One region of the Buttiauxella sp. genome, then DNA from elsewhere that is predicted to be linked to it. Evidence: predicted binding sites of a transcription regulator. Region 1 holds the regulator's gene; the other holds the start of a gene.
The links. The regulator sigma-54, encoded in region 1, starts transcription at its own class of promoters, with help from an activator protein. The targets are predictions, from matches to a motif close to GTTGGCACANNTTTCGCTNT.
Positions count from the first base shown of each region.

Region 1 (9,139 bases):
CCAAATACCGACCGCGACAAAGATAAGTGTCAGCAAGGGTAATGAAATCACACCAGCCCAAAAACGAGGTGAAACGACTCGGCGCAGAGGGTCAACAGCCATCATTTCCATACTGGAGAGTTGTTCTGTTGCTTTCATTAAGCCGATTTCTGCCGTCAACGCTGAACCAGCACGTCCGGCAAACAGGAGTGCTGCGACGACTGGACCCAGCTCGCGCAGTAATGACAAGGCGACTAACATACCGAGGCTTGATTCCGCACTGTAAGTCGTCAGCACTAAGTAGCCTTGCAGGCCTAACACCATGCCGATAAATAAGCCGGAAACGATGATAATAATCAGCGACAACACGCCGACGTTATACAGTTGGCGAACCAGTAACGGCGCGTGTTTGCGGAATTCTGGCTTCCCCACCACCGCATTGAAAAGCATTATTCCAGCCCGGCCAAATGACGCGCAGGTTTTCAATCCCCGCCGCCCGAATGATGCCAGTGCATTAAAGAACATGAGCAACTTAACTCCCTGTTTCTGATAATAAGTCATTCCGATAATCCATGGCCGGATAGCGGAACGGTACTGGCCCATCGGCAATACCATCGAGGAACTGGCGTACCCGCGGGTCGCAATTTTCACGCAGAGCCGCAGGGGTCCCTTCAGCTACAATGTGCTGATCCGCTGCAATATAGGCGTAATCGGCAATACTCAGCACTTCAGGAACGTCGTGAGAAACCACAATACACGTCACACCCAGCGCGCTGTTCAGTTCCGAAATCAGTTTGACCAAAACCCCCATAGTAATAGGATCCTGGCCAACAAATGGCTCATCAAACATGATCAAATCGGGTTCGAGAGCGATGGCACGAGCAAGGGCTGCACGTCGGGCCATGCCGCCTGAGAGTTCGTTAGGCATCAGTTTAGCGGCACCGCGTAATCCCACCGCTTCAAGCTTCATCATTACGGTGCTGTGCAGCAATTCTTCTGGCAAGCGGCGATGTTCACGCAGCGGATATGCCACATTTTCAAAGACATTCAGGTCGGTAAACAACGCGCCAGACTGGAACAGCATACTCATACGTTTACGTACATTGTATAAACGCGTGCGCGACATGGCCGGCACGTTTTCACCGTCAAACAGGATTTCACCGCTGTCAGGCTGAATTTGACCACCTATCAACCGCAATAATGTTGTCTTGCCAATACCTGAAGGCCCCATTATGGCGGTAATTTTACCCCGTGGCACGTTCAGAGAAATATTGTCAAAGATGCGCCGACTACCGCGAGTAAAACTCACACCGCGAATTTCGACCAGATTCGCCTGCGTCTGGCTCATCGTCTTTCCTTTTATCAATTTCATGGACGAAGCATTAATTGGAAACTCGGTTCCAACCCAATATCCTTACAGAATAATACCCGTCCAGATTAGCGAAAACTGGCATTTGTTTTACTTTTCTGCCACATAAAGTCAGAATTAAGAATCTTGCCTGGCCCTACAGATCTGTATGCTCTGCCGGAACTTTCACAGCACAAGACCGGCGATTATACCTGAATAAAGGATTTTGCATGCTGTTAGCTACAGCTCTGTTAATTATTGGTTTGCTTTTGGTCGTGTATGGCGCCGACCGACTGGTGTTTGCCGCATCCATACTTTGCCGCAGCTTTGGGGTTCCTCCCCTACTGATCGGTTTGACTGTCGTCAGTATTGGCACTTCACTTCCTGAGCTCATCGTCGCCAGCTCTGCGGCCCTACATGGTCAACTGGACTTAGCCGTCGGAACGGCTTTAGGTTCAAATATCACCAATATTTTGCTGATTCTCGGCTTAGCGGCTCTTTTGCATCCATTTACCGTGAATTCCGATATTCTTCGTCGCGAATTGCCCCTAATGTTAGTCGTCAGCGCCATTATCGGCTGGCTGCTTTTCGATAACCAGTTAAGCGTTATTGATGGTGTTATTTTGATTGCTGTTGCAGTGGCGTATCTGCTGTTTACGATTAAAATAGCGCGCCTTGCCGGGAATGAAGGTGCCGACAAACTGACGCGTGAGCAGTTGGCTGAACTTCCTCGTGAAGGCAATCGCCCCGTCGCATTTTTGTGGCTCGCCGTTGCTTTAATTATTATGCCGATGGCGACGCGCATGGTTATCGATAATGCCAGTGTGCTGGCGAACTACTTTGGCGTAAGCGAGTTAGTGATTGGCCTGACCATCATTTCGGTTGGCACAAGTCTACCTGAGCTTGCAACAACCATAGCAGGTGCACGGAAAGGTGAAGATGATATTGCGATTGGTAATATCATTGGCTCGAATATTTTCAACATTGTTCTGGTGCTGGGAATCCCGGCGATAATCGCACCAGGCGAAATCGACCCTCTTGCTTTTGCACGAGACTATTGGGTGATGTTGGTCGTCAGTGCCATTTTCGCGGTACTTTGCTGGCGTAAGCCTCGCTCTATCGGCAAGACGGCAGGCGCTCTGTTAACATGTAGTTTCTTCGTATGGATTGTGATGCTGTGGTTTGTTGCATCACCGGTCGTTGGGTAAAACGGAACGGAAATTATGTCACAGATAGATTTACAACCGGGTTTTGACTTTCAACAAGCAGGCAAAGAAGTCCTGAAGATCGAACGTGAAGGCCTGGATCAACTTGAGCAATACATCAATACAGACTTCTCTGCAGCCTGTGAAAAAATGTTTTATTGCAAAGGTAAAGTTGTCGTTATGGGCATGGGTAAGTCTGGCCACATCGGTAAAAAGATGGCGGCAACGTTTGCCAGTACCGGTACCCCCTCGTTTTTCGTCCATCCTGGTGAAGCAAGCCACGGCGATCTTGGGATGGTTAGCCCACAAGATATTGTCATCGCGATTTCCAACTCCGGTGAGTCAAACGAAATTCTGGCACTGATTCCCGTTCTTAAGCGCTTACAGGTTCCGCTCATTTGCATCACCAGTCGCCCGGAAAGCTCCATGGGTAAAGCGGCGGAAGTCCATTTGTGTGTCAAAGTACCGCAAGAGGCCTGCCCGCTTGGCCTGGCCCCAACTTCCAGCACTACAGCAACCCTGGTAATGGGCGATGCACTTGCCGTTGCGTTGCTTAAAGCGCGTGGCTTTACCGCAGAAGATTTTGCACTTTCTCACCCTGGCGGCGCATTGGGTCGTAAACTGTTACTACGCGTCAGCGATATCATGCACAGCGGTGATGAGATCCCTCATGTCAGTAAAGATGCGACCTTGCGCGATGCATTATTGGAAATTACACGTAAAAACATGGGGATGACCGTTATCTGTGACTCGTTGATGAAAATCGAAGGGATCTTCACGGATGGTGATTTACGTCGCGTGTTTGATATGGGCGTTGACCTCCACTCCCTGAATATCGCAGATGTCATGACGCCAGGTGGTATTCGCGTTCGTCCGACACTGCTGGCGGTAGATGCGCTCAATCTGATGCAGTCTCGCCACATCACCTCGGTACTGGTTGCAGATGGCGACCAACTACTCGGTGTGGTACATATGCATGACATGCTACGCGCTGGCGTGGTTTAACAAAGGATTAGCCTTAATGAGTAACCATGAAGCGTCACTTGCCACCTGTTATGGCCCGGTAAGCACGCGCGTGATGGAGCGGGCAGCAAACGTGCGCCTGCTCATTTTAGATGTTGATGGCGTGATGTCTGATGGCCTGATTTACATGGGTAATAGCGGCGAAGAGCTGAAAGCATTCAACGTGCGTGATGGCTATGGGATCCGTTGTGCGCTAACTTCAGATATTGAAGTTGCGATTATCACTGGCCGTAAAGCAAAGCTTCTCGAAGACCGATGCGAAACGTTGGGGATTACCCATCTCTACCAAGGGCAATCGGACAAGCTTGTGGCTTTTCAGGATCTCTTAGATAAGCTTGCTATCTCTGCAGAGCACGTTGCTTATGTTGGTGATGACTTAATCGACTGGCCGGTAATGGCCAAAGTGGGTTTGAGCGTTGCCGTTGCTGATGCTCATCCTCTGCTGACTCCTCGTGCCGACTACGTGACTCGCATTGCTGGCGGGCGTGGAGCGGTCCGTGAAGTGTGTGATCTCCTGTTACTGGCACAAGGAAAGCTTGATGAGGCCAAAGGGCTATCTATATGAGTAATACCAGACGTTGGGTTATCATCCTGCTTTCATTGCTGGTATTGATATTGATTGGCGTAAATCTGGTCGATAAGGATACCGTGGTTCAACCGACGGTCACCAGCAACGAAGCAACCTATCAAAGTGAACATTCCACGACCCTGGCCTACAGTCCTGAAGGGGCTTTGAATTATCGACTGGTCGCGGAACATGTTGAATATTTTTCCGATACCGCCATCTCATGGTTCACCAAGCCGGTGATGACGCAGTACGACGAAAATAAAGTTGCAACCTGGTCATTACGAGCAGATCGCGCCAAACTTACTAACGATCGGATGCTGTATTTGTATGGGAATGTGGAGCTGACTGCTCTGACGCCAGATTCTCAGCTACGTAAAATTACCACGGACAATGCGCAGGTTAATTTAGTCACTCAGGATGTTGCCTCTGATGACCAGGTAACCTTGTACGGAACCAGCTTTAACTCCACCGGCCTCAAAATGCGTGGAAACTTACGCAGCAAAAATGCCGAGCTGATTGAAAAGGTTAGAACATCCTATGAAATCCAAAATAAACAAACTCAGCCGTAATTTAGTACTAACCAGTACGCTTTTAGCCGCCAGTTTTTCGGCATTTGCGCTGACCGGTGATACCGACCAGCCGATTCATATTGAATCTGACCAACAGTCGCTGGATATGCAAGGCAACGTCGTCACCTTCACTGGCAATGTGATCGTGACGCAAGGCAGTATCAAAATTAATGCCGATAAAGTGGTTGTGACCCGTCCTGGCGGTGAAGAAGGCAAGGAAGTCATTGATGGATACGGTAATCCAGCCACTTTCTATCAAATGCAGGATAGCGGTAAGCCGGTAAAAGGCAACGCGTCTACCATGCATTATGAGCTGCAAAATGATTTCGTCGTGCTGACCGGTAATGCCTATCTGGAACAGTTAGATAGCAATATCAAAGGCGACAAAATTACTTACCTGGTTAAAGAACAAAAGATGCAGGCGTTTAGCGAAAAAGGTAAACGTGTCACCACCGTTCTGGTCCCTTCTCAGTTGCAGAAAAAAGACGGCCAGGCTCCGGCACCCGCCCCTGCGCAGAAAAAGAGTAACTAATTCGTTATGGCGACTTTAATTGCAAAAAATCTCGCTAAAGCCTACAAAGGCCGCCGCGTTGTTGAAGATGTCAGCCTGGCGGTGAAGTCAGGTGAAATTGTCGGATTACTTGGCCCGAACGGTGCCGGGAAAACCACGACCTTTTACATGGTGGTCGGCATTGTGCCGCGCGATGCAGGCAACATTATTATTGATGATGAAGACATCAGCCTTCTGCCCCTGCATGCACGTGCTCGTCGAGGGATCGGCTACTTACCGCAAGAAGCCTCAATTTTCCGCCGTTTAAGCGTGTTTGATAACTTGATGGCGGTGCTGCAAATTCGTGACGACCTCTCCGTTGAGCAGCGTGAAGATCGCGCTAATGAGCTGATGGAAGAGTTCCACATCGAACATTTGCGTAATAACCTCGGGCAGTCATTGTCTGGTGGTGAACGTCGTCGTGTCGAAATTGCCCGCGCATTGGCGGCAAATCCAAAATTTATTCTTTTGGATGAACCTTTTGCCGGTGTTGATCCAATCTCCGTCATCGACATTAAGCGAATCATTGAGCACCTGCGCGACAGCGGGCTCGGGGTGTTGATTACTGACCATAACGTACGCGAAACGTTGGCTGTTTGTGAACGTGCCTACATCGTTAGCCAGGGCCATTTAATCGCCCATGGCACGCCAGCTGAAATCCTGGAAGACGAGCATGTTAAGCGCGTGTATCTGGGCGAAGAGTTCAGACTCTGATAGGGTAGGAAATATATTTATCAATACTCGTCATCATTCGAGTGGCCAACGCCCTTGCCATTCGAATGATGACGAGTATTTACCTGAGGAAGTTCGCTCTGAATATGAAGCAAGGTTTGCAATTACGGCTTAGCCAACAACTTGCTATGACTCCCCAGTTACAGCAGGCTATTCGTCTGTTGCAACTGTCGACGTTAGAGCTACAGCAAGAACTTCAGCAAGCACTGGAAAGTAACCCACTGCTTGAGCAAACCGATCTGCATGAAGAAATTGAAACTCAGGAAGTGCGTGAGAATGAAGCGTTAGATACGCGTGAAGCACTTGAACAAAAAGAGATGCCCGACGAGTTGCCGCTGGATACCAGCTGGGATGAAATCTACACCGCAGGCACGCCATCAGGAACCGGTACAGATTACATCGATGATGAATTGCCGGTTTATCAGGGTGAAACGACACAAACGCTGCAAGATTACTTAATGTGGCAAGTCGATCTCACGCCGTTTTCAGATACCGATACCGCGATAGCGACCTCAATTGTCGATGCCGTCGACGAAATGGGTTACCTCACCGTCTCTTTGGAAGAAATTCTGGAAAGCATGGGCGATGACGAAATCACGATTGACGAAGTGGAAGCCGTCCTCAAGCGCGTTCAACGTTTCGATCCCGTCGGTGTCGCCGCACGCGATCTGCGTGACTGCCTGCTTATCCAGCTTTCACAATTCAGCCGCGACACACCCTGGCTTACCGAAGCGCGCTTAATTGTCAGCGAGCATCTGGATCTGCTCGCCAACCATGACTTCCGCAGCCTGATGCGCGTCACTCGTCTGAAAGAAGAAGTGTTGAAAGAGGCAATGTGCCTGATTCAATCCCTTGACCCTCGTCCAGGGCAGTCCATTCAGACCAGTGAGCCGGAATATGTCATCCCGGATGTGCTGGTGAAAAAGGTACAGGGTCGCTGGACGGTAGAACTGAATGCTGACAGCATTCCACGTTTGAAAATAAACCAGCAGTACGCTGCGATGGGCACCAATGCCCGCAATGACAGCGACTCGCAATTTATTCGTAGTAACTTGCAAGAAGCAAAGTGGCTGATTAAGAGTCTGGAAAGCCGGAACGACACGCTGCTGCGCGTAAGCCGCTGTATCGTCGAACAACAGCAGGGCTTTTTTGAACTTGGCGAAGAGCACATGAAACCGATGGTGCTTGCTGATATCGCCCAGGTGGTCGAAATGCATGAGTCGACCATTTCCCGTGTGACCACGCAGAAATATCTGCACAGCCCACGCGGTATTTTTGAATTAAAGTATTTCTTCTCAAGCCATGTCAACACCGAAGGTGGAGGTGAAGCCTCCTCGACGGCAATTCGTGCATTGGTGAAGAAATTAATTGCTGCGGAAAACCCAGCGAAACCACTGAGCGATAGCAAGTTAACGACTATGCTATCCGATCAAGGGATCATGGTGGCACGCCGCACCGTTGCGAAGTACCGAGAGTCTTTATCCATACCACCGTCAAATCAGCGTAAGCAATTGGTTTGACTTAACCGATAAGGAAGACACTATGCAGCTCAACATTACAGGACATAACGTCGAAATCACTGACGCGCTACGCGATTTTGTGAGTACGAAGTTTGCCAAACTGGAGCAGTACTTCGACAGAATTAACCAAGTCTATATTGTGTTAAAAGTTGAAAAAGTCACGCATATTGCTGATGCCACGCTACATATCAATGGTGGTGAAATTCATGCCAGCGCGGAAGGCCAGGACATGTATGCGGCGATTGATGGCTTGATTGATAAACTGGCACGCCAGTTAACCAAACATAAAGATAAACTAAAACAACACTGATAATCCGGGCAACTGTTTCAGCGTTTACGGCTCGTTGCGTGGAGTAGCGGGCCGTTAGCATAACAGGGTGCTTAGGTGAACTTATGATGAACAACGATTCAGCTCTACAACTTAGTAATGTCCTGAACAAGGAATGTACCCGTACCAATGTACATTGCCAGAGTAAAAAACGTGCACTGGAAATCATCAGTGAACTGGCGGCAAAACAGCTCGGCCTGCCACCACAAGTGGTGTTTGAAGCCGTGTTGACGCGCGAGCGCATGGGCAGTACCGGTATCGGTAATGGTATCGCCATTCCCCATGGGAAACTGGAAGAAGATACCACCCGTGCTGTTGGGGTGTTTATCAAACTGGAAACCCCTATCGCCTTTGACGCCATTGATAATCAGCCGGTTGACCTGATGTTTGCGCTGCTTGTTCCTGCGGATCAAACAAAAACGCACTTACATACTTTGTCTCTGGTAGCAAAACGTCTGGCGGACAAAACGATTTGCCGACGCCTGCGTTCCGCACAGAGCGATGAAGAGCTTTATCAGATCATTACCGAAACCGAACAAGGTAGTGAAAGTGAATAATCTGGCTGCGGTAACAGGTGTGCCACAGCAAGAGAAGTTGGGGGAGTGAAAACATGGTGCTGATGATTGTCAGCGGCCGCTCTGGTTCAGGGAAGTCTGTAGCCTTGCGTGCACTAGAAGATATGGGATTCTACTGCGTAGATAACCTGCCAGTAGTGCTGTTGCCTGATCTTGCCAAAACTCTCGCAGAACGCCAAATTTCTGCGGCAGTCAGCATCGATGTGCGTAACATGCCGGAAAACCCGGAAATTTTTGAACAGGCAATGACCAATCTGCCTGACACATTTTCGCCACAATTGCTGTTCCTTGATGCCGATCGCAACACGCTGATCCGTCGTTATAGTGACACGCGTCGCTTGCATCCACTTTCAAGTAAGAACCTGTCGCTGGAAAGCGCGATAGATGAAGAAAGCGATTTGCTGGAGCCGCTGAAATCCAGAGCGGATCTGATCATCGATACTTCTGAGATGTCGGTGCATGAACTCGCGGAAATGCTGCGTACCCGTTTGCTCGGCAAACGCGAGCGCGAGTTGACCATGGTGTTTGAGTCCTTTGGCTTTAAACATGGTATCCCGATTGATGCAGACTACGTATTCGATGTGCGCTTCCTGCCAAACCCGCACTGGGATCCGAAGCTGCGCCCGATGACGGGTCTGGACAGACCTGTTGCTGCGTTCCTCGATCGTCATACCGAAGTTCACAACTTTATCTACCAAACGCGCAGCTATCTTGAGTTATGGTTACCGATGCTGGAAACCAA
Region 1 covers NZ_JBAVHX010000027.1:961-10,099, reverse strand. Annotated here, with positions in the region: gene mlaE (lipid asymmetry maintenance ABC transporter permease subunit MlaE) at 1-504, opposite strand, end outside; gene mlaF (phospholipid ABC transporter ATP-binding protein MlaF) at 512-1,327, opposite strand; gene WBL83_RS17260 (calcium/sodium antiporter) at 1,558-2,535, shown strand; gene kdsD (arabinose-5-phosphate isomerase KdsD) at 2,551-3,537, shown strand; gene kdsC (3-deoxy-manno-octulosonate-8-phosphatase KdsC) at 3,554-4,120, shown strand; gene lptC (LPS export ABC transporter periplasmic protein LptC) at 4,117-4,692, shown strand; gene lptA (lipopolysaccharide ABC transporter substrate-binding protein LptA) at 4,661-5,224, shown strand; gene lptB (LPS export ABC transporter ATP-binding protein) at 5,231-5,956, shown strand; gene rpoN (RNA polymerase factor sigma-54) at 6,061-7,494, shown strand; gene hpf (ribosome hibernation promoting factor) at 7,517-7,804, shown strand; gene ptsN (PTS IIA-like nitrogen regulatory protein PtsN) at 7,888-8,379, shown strand; gene rapZ (RNase adapter RapZ) at 8,433-9,139, shown strand, end outside.

Region 2 (9,139 bases), on a different contig from region 1:
GCCGTATTCGCAGCATGTTATCCGAAGCACCGTCAGTCACTGATGGTGAACAAGTTGCCCCGGCAGGGCGCGGTACCGTAGAGGTAAATATTCAGGCGTTCCACTACCCGCAAACGGCACGGCCAACACTTGAAAATGTCTCCTTTACTTTAAAGCCTGGCGCAATGTTGGGGCTATGCGGGCCAACGGGTGCCGGGAAAAGTACCATTCTGTCTCTTCTCCAGCGCCATTTTGACATCGACCAGGGCGAGATTTGTTTCCATGGCATTCCGCTGGTGCAGATGCAGCTCGACTCATGGCGTAGCCGCCTGGCAGTGGTAAACCAGACGCCATTCCTGTTCTCCGATACCGTCGCCAGCAACATCGCGCTGGGTAAACCGGGTGCTACGCAGGAAGAGATTGAACATGTGGCCAGGCTTGCCAGCGTTCACGACGATATCCTGCGTTTGCCGCAAGGTTATGAAACCGAAGTGGGAGAGCGTGGCGTAATGCTTTCTGGCGGCCAGAAGCAGCGTATTTCCATCGCCCGCGCGTTATTACTGGATGCGGAAATCTTGATCCTCGACGATGCGCTTTCTGCCGTTGATGGCCGGACTGAACACCAGATCCTGCATAACCTGCGTCAGTGGGGCGAAAACCGCACGGTGATTATTAGCGCGCACCGCCTGTCGGCATTGACCGAAGCCAGTGAAATCCTGGTAATGCAGCACGGGCATGTTGTCCAACGTGGCAATCACGATGTGCTGGTGGGCGAGCCGGGATGGTATCGCGACATGTATCGTTATCAACAACTGGAAGCGGCGCTGGATGACGCGCCACAAACCACAGCAGACGAGGAGCCAGCCAATGCGTAAATCAATACAGCAATGGCCAACCATAAAACGCCTGCTGGCTTACGGATCCCCGTGGCGTAAACCGCTCGCAGGGGCGGTGGTTATGCTGTGGATTGCGGCTGCTGCCGAAGTCAGTGGCCCGATTTTAGTCAGTTATTTCATTGATAACATGGTCTCTGAACATCGCCTGCCGATAGCGGCGGTGGCGGGATTGGGGACAGCCTATTTACTGCTGTCTATTTCAGCGGCGGGGCTGCATTACTGGCAGGCTTTATTATTTAACCAGGCCGCCGTTGGCGTGGTGCAAAAGCTGCGTACTGACGTGATGGATGCAGCACTTCGCCAGCCGCTCAGCACCTTTGATACCCAGCCGGTTGGACAATTAATTTCCCGTGTTACCAACGATACCGAAGTGATACGTGACCTCTACGTGACAGTGGTAGCGACCGTGTTACGAAGTGCCGCATTGATTGGCGCGATGCTGGTGGCTATGTTCAGCCTCGACTGGCGTATGGCGTCGGTGGCGGTTTGCATCTTCCCGGCGGTCATTATCGTGATGTTCATCTACCAGCGTTACAGCACGCCGATTGTCCGTCGGGTGCGCAGTTATCTGGCTGACATCAACGATGGCTTTAACGAAGTCATCAACGGGATGAGCGTCATTCAGCAGTTCCGCCAACAAGCGCGTTTTGGCGAGCGCATGGGGGCGGCAAGCCGTTCACACTATCTGGCGCGTATGCAAACTCTGCGTCTCGACGGCTTTTTACTGCGCCCGTTGCTGAGCCTGTTTTCGGCGATGGTGTTGTGCGGCCTGTTGATGCTGTTTGGTTTTACCTCGGTCGGGACTATCGAAGTGGGCGTGTTATACGCCTTTATCAACTATTTAGGCCGTCTTAATGAACCGCTAATCGAACTCACCACGCAACAATCGATGCTGCAACAAGCGGTGGTTGCAGGGGAGCGCGTGTTCGAATTAATGGACGGTAAACGTCAGGATTACGGCAACGATAATCGCCCGCTGGAAAGCGGTCGTATTGAAGTCGACAACGTTTCCTTTGCCTATCGCGGCGATCGCCTGGTATTGCAGGACATCAATCTCGATGTTCCCGCGCGCAGTTTCGTGGCGCTGGTGGGGCATACCGGCAGTGGCAAAAGTACTCTGGCAAATTTGCTGATGGGCTATTACCCGCTGACCAACGGTGAAATTCGTCTGGATGGTCGTCCGCTGGACACCCTGAGTCATAGCGTGTTGCGCCAGGGTGTTGCGATGGTGCAACAAGATCCGGTGGTGCTGGCGGATTCCTTCTTTGCCAACGTGACGCTCGGACGTGACATTAGCGAAACGGCAGTCTGGCAAGCGCTGGAAACGGTGCAACTCGCCGAACTGGCACGCACCATGAGTGATGGCATTTATACGCGGCTGGGTGAGCAGGGCAATAATTTGTCCGTCGGCCAGAAGCAATTGCTGGCATTGGCTCGAGTGTTAGTGGATGCCCCGCAGATCTTGATCCTCGATGAAGCGACGGCGAATATCGACTCCGGTACCGAGCAGGCGATTCAGCATGCGCTGGCTGCGGTGCGTGAGCACACGACGCTTGTGGTGATTGCTCACCGTCTCTCAACGATTACTGATGCCGACACCATTCTGGTCTTGCACCGTGGGCAGGCCGTGGAACGAGGCACGCACAGTGAATTGCTGGCGGCACAAGGCCGTTACTGGCAGATGTATCAACTGCAACTGGCGGGTGAGGAACTGGCTGCGGCCACGCGTGAAGAGCCCGCGACGGCCTGACGCACCAAAAACACGCAAAAATCCAATGGGTATCCCCGTTGGTGCAGAAATGAAACGCACCATGCACTGAAATGGTGCGTTTTTATTATCTAAGAAATTTCTTAATCCCGGTCATCGAAATGCCCTCCCTTTAAATCCTTATACAGCGCGGCTTAACGCGCTGAAAATTCCTGTTTTTCATTTTTGGCACGGCCTTTGCTTTATCTAATTCGTGTTGTAGAGGCAATTACCCAATTCTGACTGGAGGGGATCTATGAAGCTGGTTACCGTGGTGATCAAACCGTTCAAACTCGAAGACGTACGCGAAGCGCTGTCTTCAATCGGTATTCAAGGGCTGACCGTGACCGAAGTGAAAGGCTTTGGCCGCCAGAAAGGTCATGCAGAGTTGTACCGCGGTGCTGAGTACAGCGTCAATTTCCTGCCTAAAGTGAAAATTGATGTGGCAATTGCCGATGATCAACTCGATGAAGTCATTGATGTCATTAGCAAAGCTGCCTACACCGGCAAGATTGGCGATGGCAAAATCTTCGTTGCTGAACTGCAACGTGTCATCCGCATTCGTACCGGCGAAGCCGACGAAGCTGCACTGTAATCGTCTTGCCACTCGTGAAAGGGATGGAAAAAATGAAAAAATTAGCCTCTATCTTAGGCGTTGTAGCCCTGGCACTTGCGCCATCAATTGCTCTGGCGGCACCGGCTGTCGCTGATAAAGCAGACAACGCCTTTATGATGATTAGCACCGCATTGGTGCTGTTTATGACTATACCCGGGCTGGCGCTGTTTTACGGCGGCCTGATTCGCTCCAAAAACGTGCTGTCGATGCTGACGCAGATTACGGTCACGTTTGCTCTGGTTTGTGTGCTGTGGGTGGTTTACGGCTATTCATTGGCCTTTGGCACCGGTGGCAGCTTCTTCGGTAATTTCGACTGGGTGTTGCTGAAAAATATTCAGCTCACCGCGTTGATGGGCTCTTTCTACCAGTATATTCACGTGGCGTTCCAGGGCTCTTTCGCCTGCATCACCGTGGGGCTGATTGTCGGTGCGCTGGCTGAACGTATTCGCTTCTCTGCGGTGCTTATCTTCGTTGTGATTTGGCTGACGCTCTCTTATGTGCCGATTGCGCATATGGTGTGGGGTGGTGGCTTGCTGGCATCGCACGGTGCGATGGACTTCGCGGGCGGTACAGTCGTACACATCAACGCCGCAGTTGCGGGTCTGGTGGGGGCTTACCTGATTGGTAAACGTGTGGGCTACGGTAAAGAAGCATTTAAACCGCATAACCTGCCAATGGTGTTTACCGGTACTGCCATCCTGTACTTCGGCTGGTTTGGCTTCAACGCTGGATCTGCAAGTGCGGCAAACGAAATCGCAGCACTGGCCTTTGTTAACACAGTTGTGGCAACGGCGGCAGCCATCCTCGGTTGGGTATTTGGTGAGTGGGCATTGCGTGGCAAACCTTCTCTGCTGGGTGCGTGTTCCGGTGCGGTTGCAGGCCTGGTCGGTATCACTCCAGCGTGTGGTTATGTCGGTGTCGGTGGAGCACTGATTATCGGTCTGGTGGCGGGTCTGGCTGGTTTGTGGGGCGTGACGCTGCTGAAAAAATGGCTGCGTGTGGATGACCCTTGTGATGTGTTCGGTGTCCACGGCGTGTGCGGTATCGTAGGTTGCATCATGACCGGTATCTTTGCCGCGACCTCTTTAGGTGGTGTGGGCTACGCAGAAGGCGTGACTATGGGCCATCAGGTACTGGTGCAGTTGGAAAGTATCGGTGTGACGATTGTCTGGTCCGCGATTGTTGCGTTCATCGGCTTCAAAGTGGCTGACCTGACAGTAGGTCTGCGTGTACCAGAAGAGCATGAACGTGAAGGTCTGGATGTGAACAGCCACGGCGAAAATGCTTACAACGCATAAGTAATTTATCCCTCCCCCTCAATTTTTAGCCTTCTCCCTCTCCTGGGGGAGAGGGACGGGGGGGGAGGGCGTTCTGACTTAACCTCGTTTACGCATCACACCTTCTTGCACCGTTGACGCAACCAGCACGCCATCGCGTGAATAAAACTCTCCGCGAACAAAACCACGTGCACTGGAAGCTGAGGTACTTTCTACGCTGTACAGCAGCCAGTCATTCAGATCAAACGGGCGGTGGAACCACATTGAGTGATCGATGGTCGCCACTTGCATGCCCGGCTCCAGGAAACCCACTCCATGAGGCTGAAGCGCGACAGGAAGGAAGTTAAAATCAGAGGCATAACCCAGCAGATACTGATGTACGTGTAATTCGCCAGGCATTTTGCCGTTGGCTCGCATCCACACCTGGCGTACCGGCTCATCGACATGGCCTTGCATTGGGTTGTGGAACACTACCGGTCGGATCTCGAGTGGCTTTTCACACAGAAATTTCTCTTTCAGGCTCTGCGGGAGCAACTTTTCAAACGCCATGGCAATTTCAGTTTCTGACTTCAGATTTTCCGGAGCAGGTGCTGCTGGCATGGCTTTTTGATGTTCAAAGCCGGGTTCTGGCGCCTGGAAAGAGGCGGTCATGTAGAAAATCGGCTTGCCATTCTGAATTGCCGCTACGCGACGCGCGCTGAAACTATTGCCATCACGCAGGGTTTCGACGTCATAGACAATCGGTTTTTGGCTGTCCCCTGGGCGCAGAAAATAGCTGTGGAATGAGTGTACCAGGCGTTCAGCGGGCACAGTTTCTTTGGCGGCATACAACGCCTGGCCAACCACTTGTCCACCGAATACCTGACGTAAACCTAAGTCCTCGCTCTGGCCACGAAAAATACCTTCTTCAATCTTTTCCAGATTGAGTAATGCCAACAAATTGCTGAGCGGTTGACTCATAAAAGGTCCTCAGTAAAAAAATAAAAATCCCGCATCTGGCCTGATTATAACAGGTTTCCAACAATCTCCATCCAGTGGCCCGACCTGATGATCTCTTTCGGTTTTGGGCAAAAATCAGTGATATGTGCCACACTTAGCGTGATAAGTATGTTTAACCACTCATTACTTGTGGGCCAACAGCCTGCTGGTGCATTGATAATAAGGAGAACAAATCAATGAAACTTGTGCACACGTTAAGTGGTTTAGCCATTGCTGTTGCGATGGTGGGTTGCGCGCATAACAAAAGTGCGGACATCCCAACTCCGGCTCCTGCTGCGACGACGTCATCAGCAGCGGCTACGGCTCAGTCTGATATTCAGCAGCCGAATGTCTCGGGTACGGTTTGGATCCGTCAACGTATTGCGCTGCCACCCGATGCAGTGCTAACAGTGACGTTATCCGATGCTTCCATGGCGGACGCTCCGTCTAAAGTGCTGGCGCAGCGAGCGGTCCGCACGGAAGGGAAACAATCACCGTTCAGCTTTGTACTGCCGTTTAACCCAGCGGATATCCAACCTAACGCGCGGATTATCCTGAGCGCGGCCATCACCGTGAATAACCAGCTGATGTTTATCACCGATACTATTCAGCCGGCAATCAACAATGGTGGGACGAAAGTGGATCTGACATTGGTACCGGTTCAGCAGACAGCGGTTCCTGTGCAGAATAACGGTGGCGCAACAACGACCGTTCCGTTGACCTCTCCGACTCAGGTTAACCCTTCATCAGCAGTGCCTGCTCCAACGCAGATGTGATGCTAAACAAGTGCCTCTACGGAGGCGCTTTTAGTTTGGTCGGGTGGATAAGCGCTAGCGTCATCCACCATTTGCATCAGTTTTGTCATTTAGTAATTCCAGCGATAACGCTGCATATCAATTTGCCCGCTCCCGGAAACCATAATCCCCTCTGAAAGCAAAGCTTGCCGCTGACGTTGCAAATCTGGGCCGGTCAGGGAAATCGCGCCATGACGATTCACGACCCGATGCCAGGGTAATTTACTGCCTTCGGGTAAGCGTTTGAGTACACCGCCCACTTGCCGTGCTGCGCGCGGTGAGCCAGCCAGCCGCGCGACATCGCCATAGGTGGTGACGTAACCTTCAGGGATCGCGGCAATAATCTGATAAACGCGCTGGGGGAATGAGTCGTTATTATCCATTGCACACTCCAAATCAGGATGTCGGTAAGGATAATCGTGGTGAGCTAAACTAGAAAGAGAAACAGGGGCTGCGCAAGAAAGCAACACCTGACCGCTCCTTGCTTGCAATTGCATGGGTCAACATGGATAATGCGCCAGCGCGTTAGGTAACTAGCGCTCTCAATGGGGGCCCTGTTGGTTCTCCCGCAACACTAATTTGTGAATTCGGTCAGGTCCGGAAGGAAGCAGCCGCAGCAGATGACGTGTGTGCCGGGATGTAGCTGGCAGGGCCCCCACCCAATTCTGGGTCTCAAACCCTTCAGCAGTCATCCCTAAAAAAATCCTACACCACCATCGCTCGTCCAGCGTAACTGCCCGCGTGTGACAGATTGTCCCAGACTGGTTTTAAACGTTCCAGAGCGGTGCGCATCTGTGTTGGCTCAAGCGTGAACGGCAAACGCAAATAGCGTTCAAATGCCCCTTCGGCGCCAAAACGTGGGCCTGCACCAATGCGAATCCCGATTGATTCCGCACTGGCGGCAAAGACGGTTGCCAGCGGTGCAGGCAGTTCGATCCACCAGGATAAACCTCCCTCCGGCACGACGGTTATTTTCCACTCCGGGAATAACGCTTTGATAGCTTCAGCGCAGGCATCTCTGTGCTGGCGCAGCATGGCGCGTCGCGCAGGCAGGAAGTTATCTGCTTCGTTAAATAGGTGGATAGCCGCGAGCTGCTCCAGCACTGGCGAGCCTAAATCCAGGCTGTCGCGGATTTGAATCAGCGATGCGATAGTGCGGGGCGATGCCCGAATCCAGCCTATCCGCAAACCGCCCCAGAAACTTTTCCCGCCGGATCCCAGAGTGATTATCCGGTCGTCATGATCAAATGTCGCCAGCGGTGGCGGCGGTGGGGCGTCAAACCACAGGTCGACCATGGTTTCATCAACCACCACGGTGGTACGGGTGCGGGCGGCCATTTCAGCGATAGCGATACGCGTCGCGACATCCATACAACGCCCGGTAGGATTATGGTAATCGGCAATCAAGTAGGCGAGTCGTGGGGACGTTTGCGCAATGGTCGCCGCCAGCCCTTCGGTGTCCCAACCCTGTTCAGTCAGGCTAACGGGAACCGCACGGCACGACGCACCTTTAATTGCCGTCAATGCCATCGGATAAGTTGGATGATCCATCAAGACGCGATCGCCCGGGCCTGTCAGTAGACGCAGGATCAACCCAAAACCACTAAGCGCACCATTGACGATCATAATCTGGTCGGCGTGAGTCGGCAGCCCGCGGGCAGCGTAGCGCTGTGCGATAACCTGACGCAGTTCCGGTAGACCCTGCTGGTTGTAACCAGTCGAGCCCAAATGTTCTGGCAAAGCCATCAGCGCGTTTGCGTAGGCCTGATGAATTTCCGGCCCGGCAGTCAGTGCCGCGGTGGAAAGATCTAACGTTGCCGCCTGACCAGGAAGGGGAGATACAGCTTGTCGCCCTTCCGGCAGCATGGTGACCGAACCTGAACCTTGTCGGCTGGCCAGATAACCTTCATCACGCAATTGTGCGAGTGCGGTCGCGACAGTGGTCCGGCTAACGCCGAGCGCTGCTGCCAGTTCACGTTCACCTGGCAGGCGACTGTCGAGCGGCAAACGCCCATCCAGAATCAACAACCGTAGCCCATCCGCCAGTTGGCGATAAACCGGGGTGCGGGGTAAATCCTGTTGCCAGTTTCCCAGCAATTTGGTCAGAGATGATGATCCGGTTCTACGCTGGGCCATAGCAATCCACTTTTTATTAACTGGACCTTAATATCAGATCCATTTTGCGTAAAAGTAAAGCCACAGAAGAATACTGAGGTGAAGAAAATGATCGCTCGTCGCTTGCTGCAACTGTATACCGGCCTGGTTTTGTATGGCGTTTCCACGGCGATGTTCGTGCGGGCCAATTTAGGCGCCGATCCCTGGAACGTGTTCCACCTCGGCGTGGCGCGGATCTTCTCTTTAAATATTGGCATGGTGATGATCCTGGTGGGCGCTCTGGTGCTGCTGCTGTGGATCCCGCTGCGTCAGAAACCGGGTCTTGGGACTGTCAGCAACGTGATTGTGTTGGGCCTTGCCGCAGACGGCGCACTAGCCTTAATGCCGCCGATTGAATCGCTGGTAATGCGCAGCATTTTGCTGTTGGCAGCTATTCTGGTGAATGCGATAGCGACAGGGATGTACATCGGCGCAGGTTTCGGCTCTGGCCCGCGTGATGGTTTGATGACCGGGATTAACGCGCGTACCGGCTGGTCAGTGCGCAGCGTACGCACGGCGATTGAGTTAACCGTGTTGCTGGCTGGTTGGTTGATGGGAGGCACATTTGGTGTGGGTACCGTGTTATATGCGCTGGCGATTGGCCCGATGATTCAACTCTGTTTGCCATGGTTTCGCATTCGCCCAACCCAGAAAACTCCGCAGGTAGAACCGACACATTCATAACCACTCCTTATTTC
Region 2 covers NZ_JBAVHX010000029.1:64,572-73,710, reverse strand. Annotated here, with positions in the region: gene WBL83_RS17855 (SmdA family multidrug ABC transporter permease/ATP-binding protein) at 1-854, shown strand, start outside; gene WBL83_RS17850 (SmdB family multidrug efflux ABC transporter permease/ATP-binding protein) at 847-2,625, shown strand; gene glnK (P-II family nitrogen regulator) at 2,879-3,217, shown strand; gene amtB (ammonium transporter AmtB) at 3,250-4,536, shown strand; gene tesB (acyl-CoA thioesterase II) at 4,615-5,475, opposite strand; gene WBL83_RS17830 (YbaY family lipoprotein) at 5,691-6,269, shown strand; gene WBL83_RS17825 (MGMT family protein) at 6,359-6,670, opposite strand; RNA gene ffs (signal recognition particle sRNA small type) at 6,843-6,939, shown strand; gene WBL83_RS17815 (PLP-dependent aminotransferase family protein) at 6,993-8,423, opposite strand; gene WBL83_RS17810 (YczE/YyaS/YitT family protein) at 8,514-9,125, shown strand.
Region 2: glnK (P-II family nitrogen regulator) is a predicted target of sigma-54. The motif match lies at 2,808-2,827, and genes of this name have one in related genera.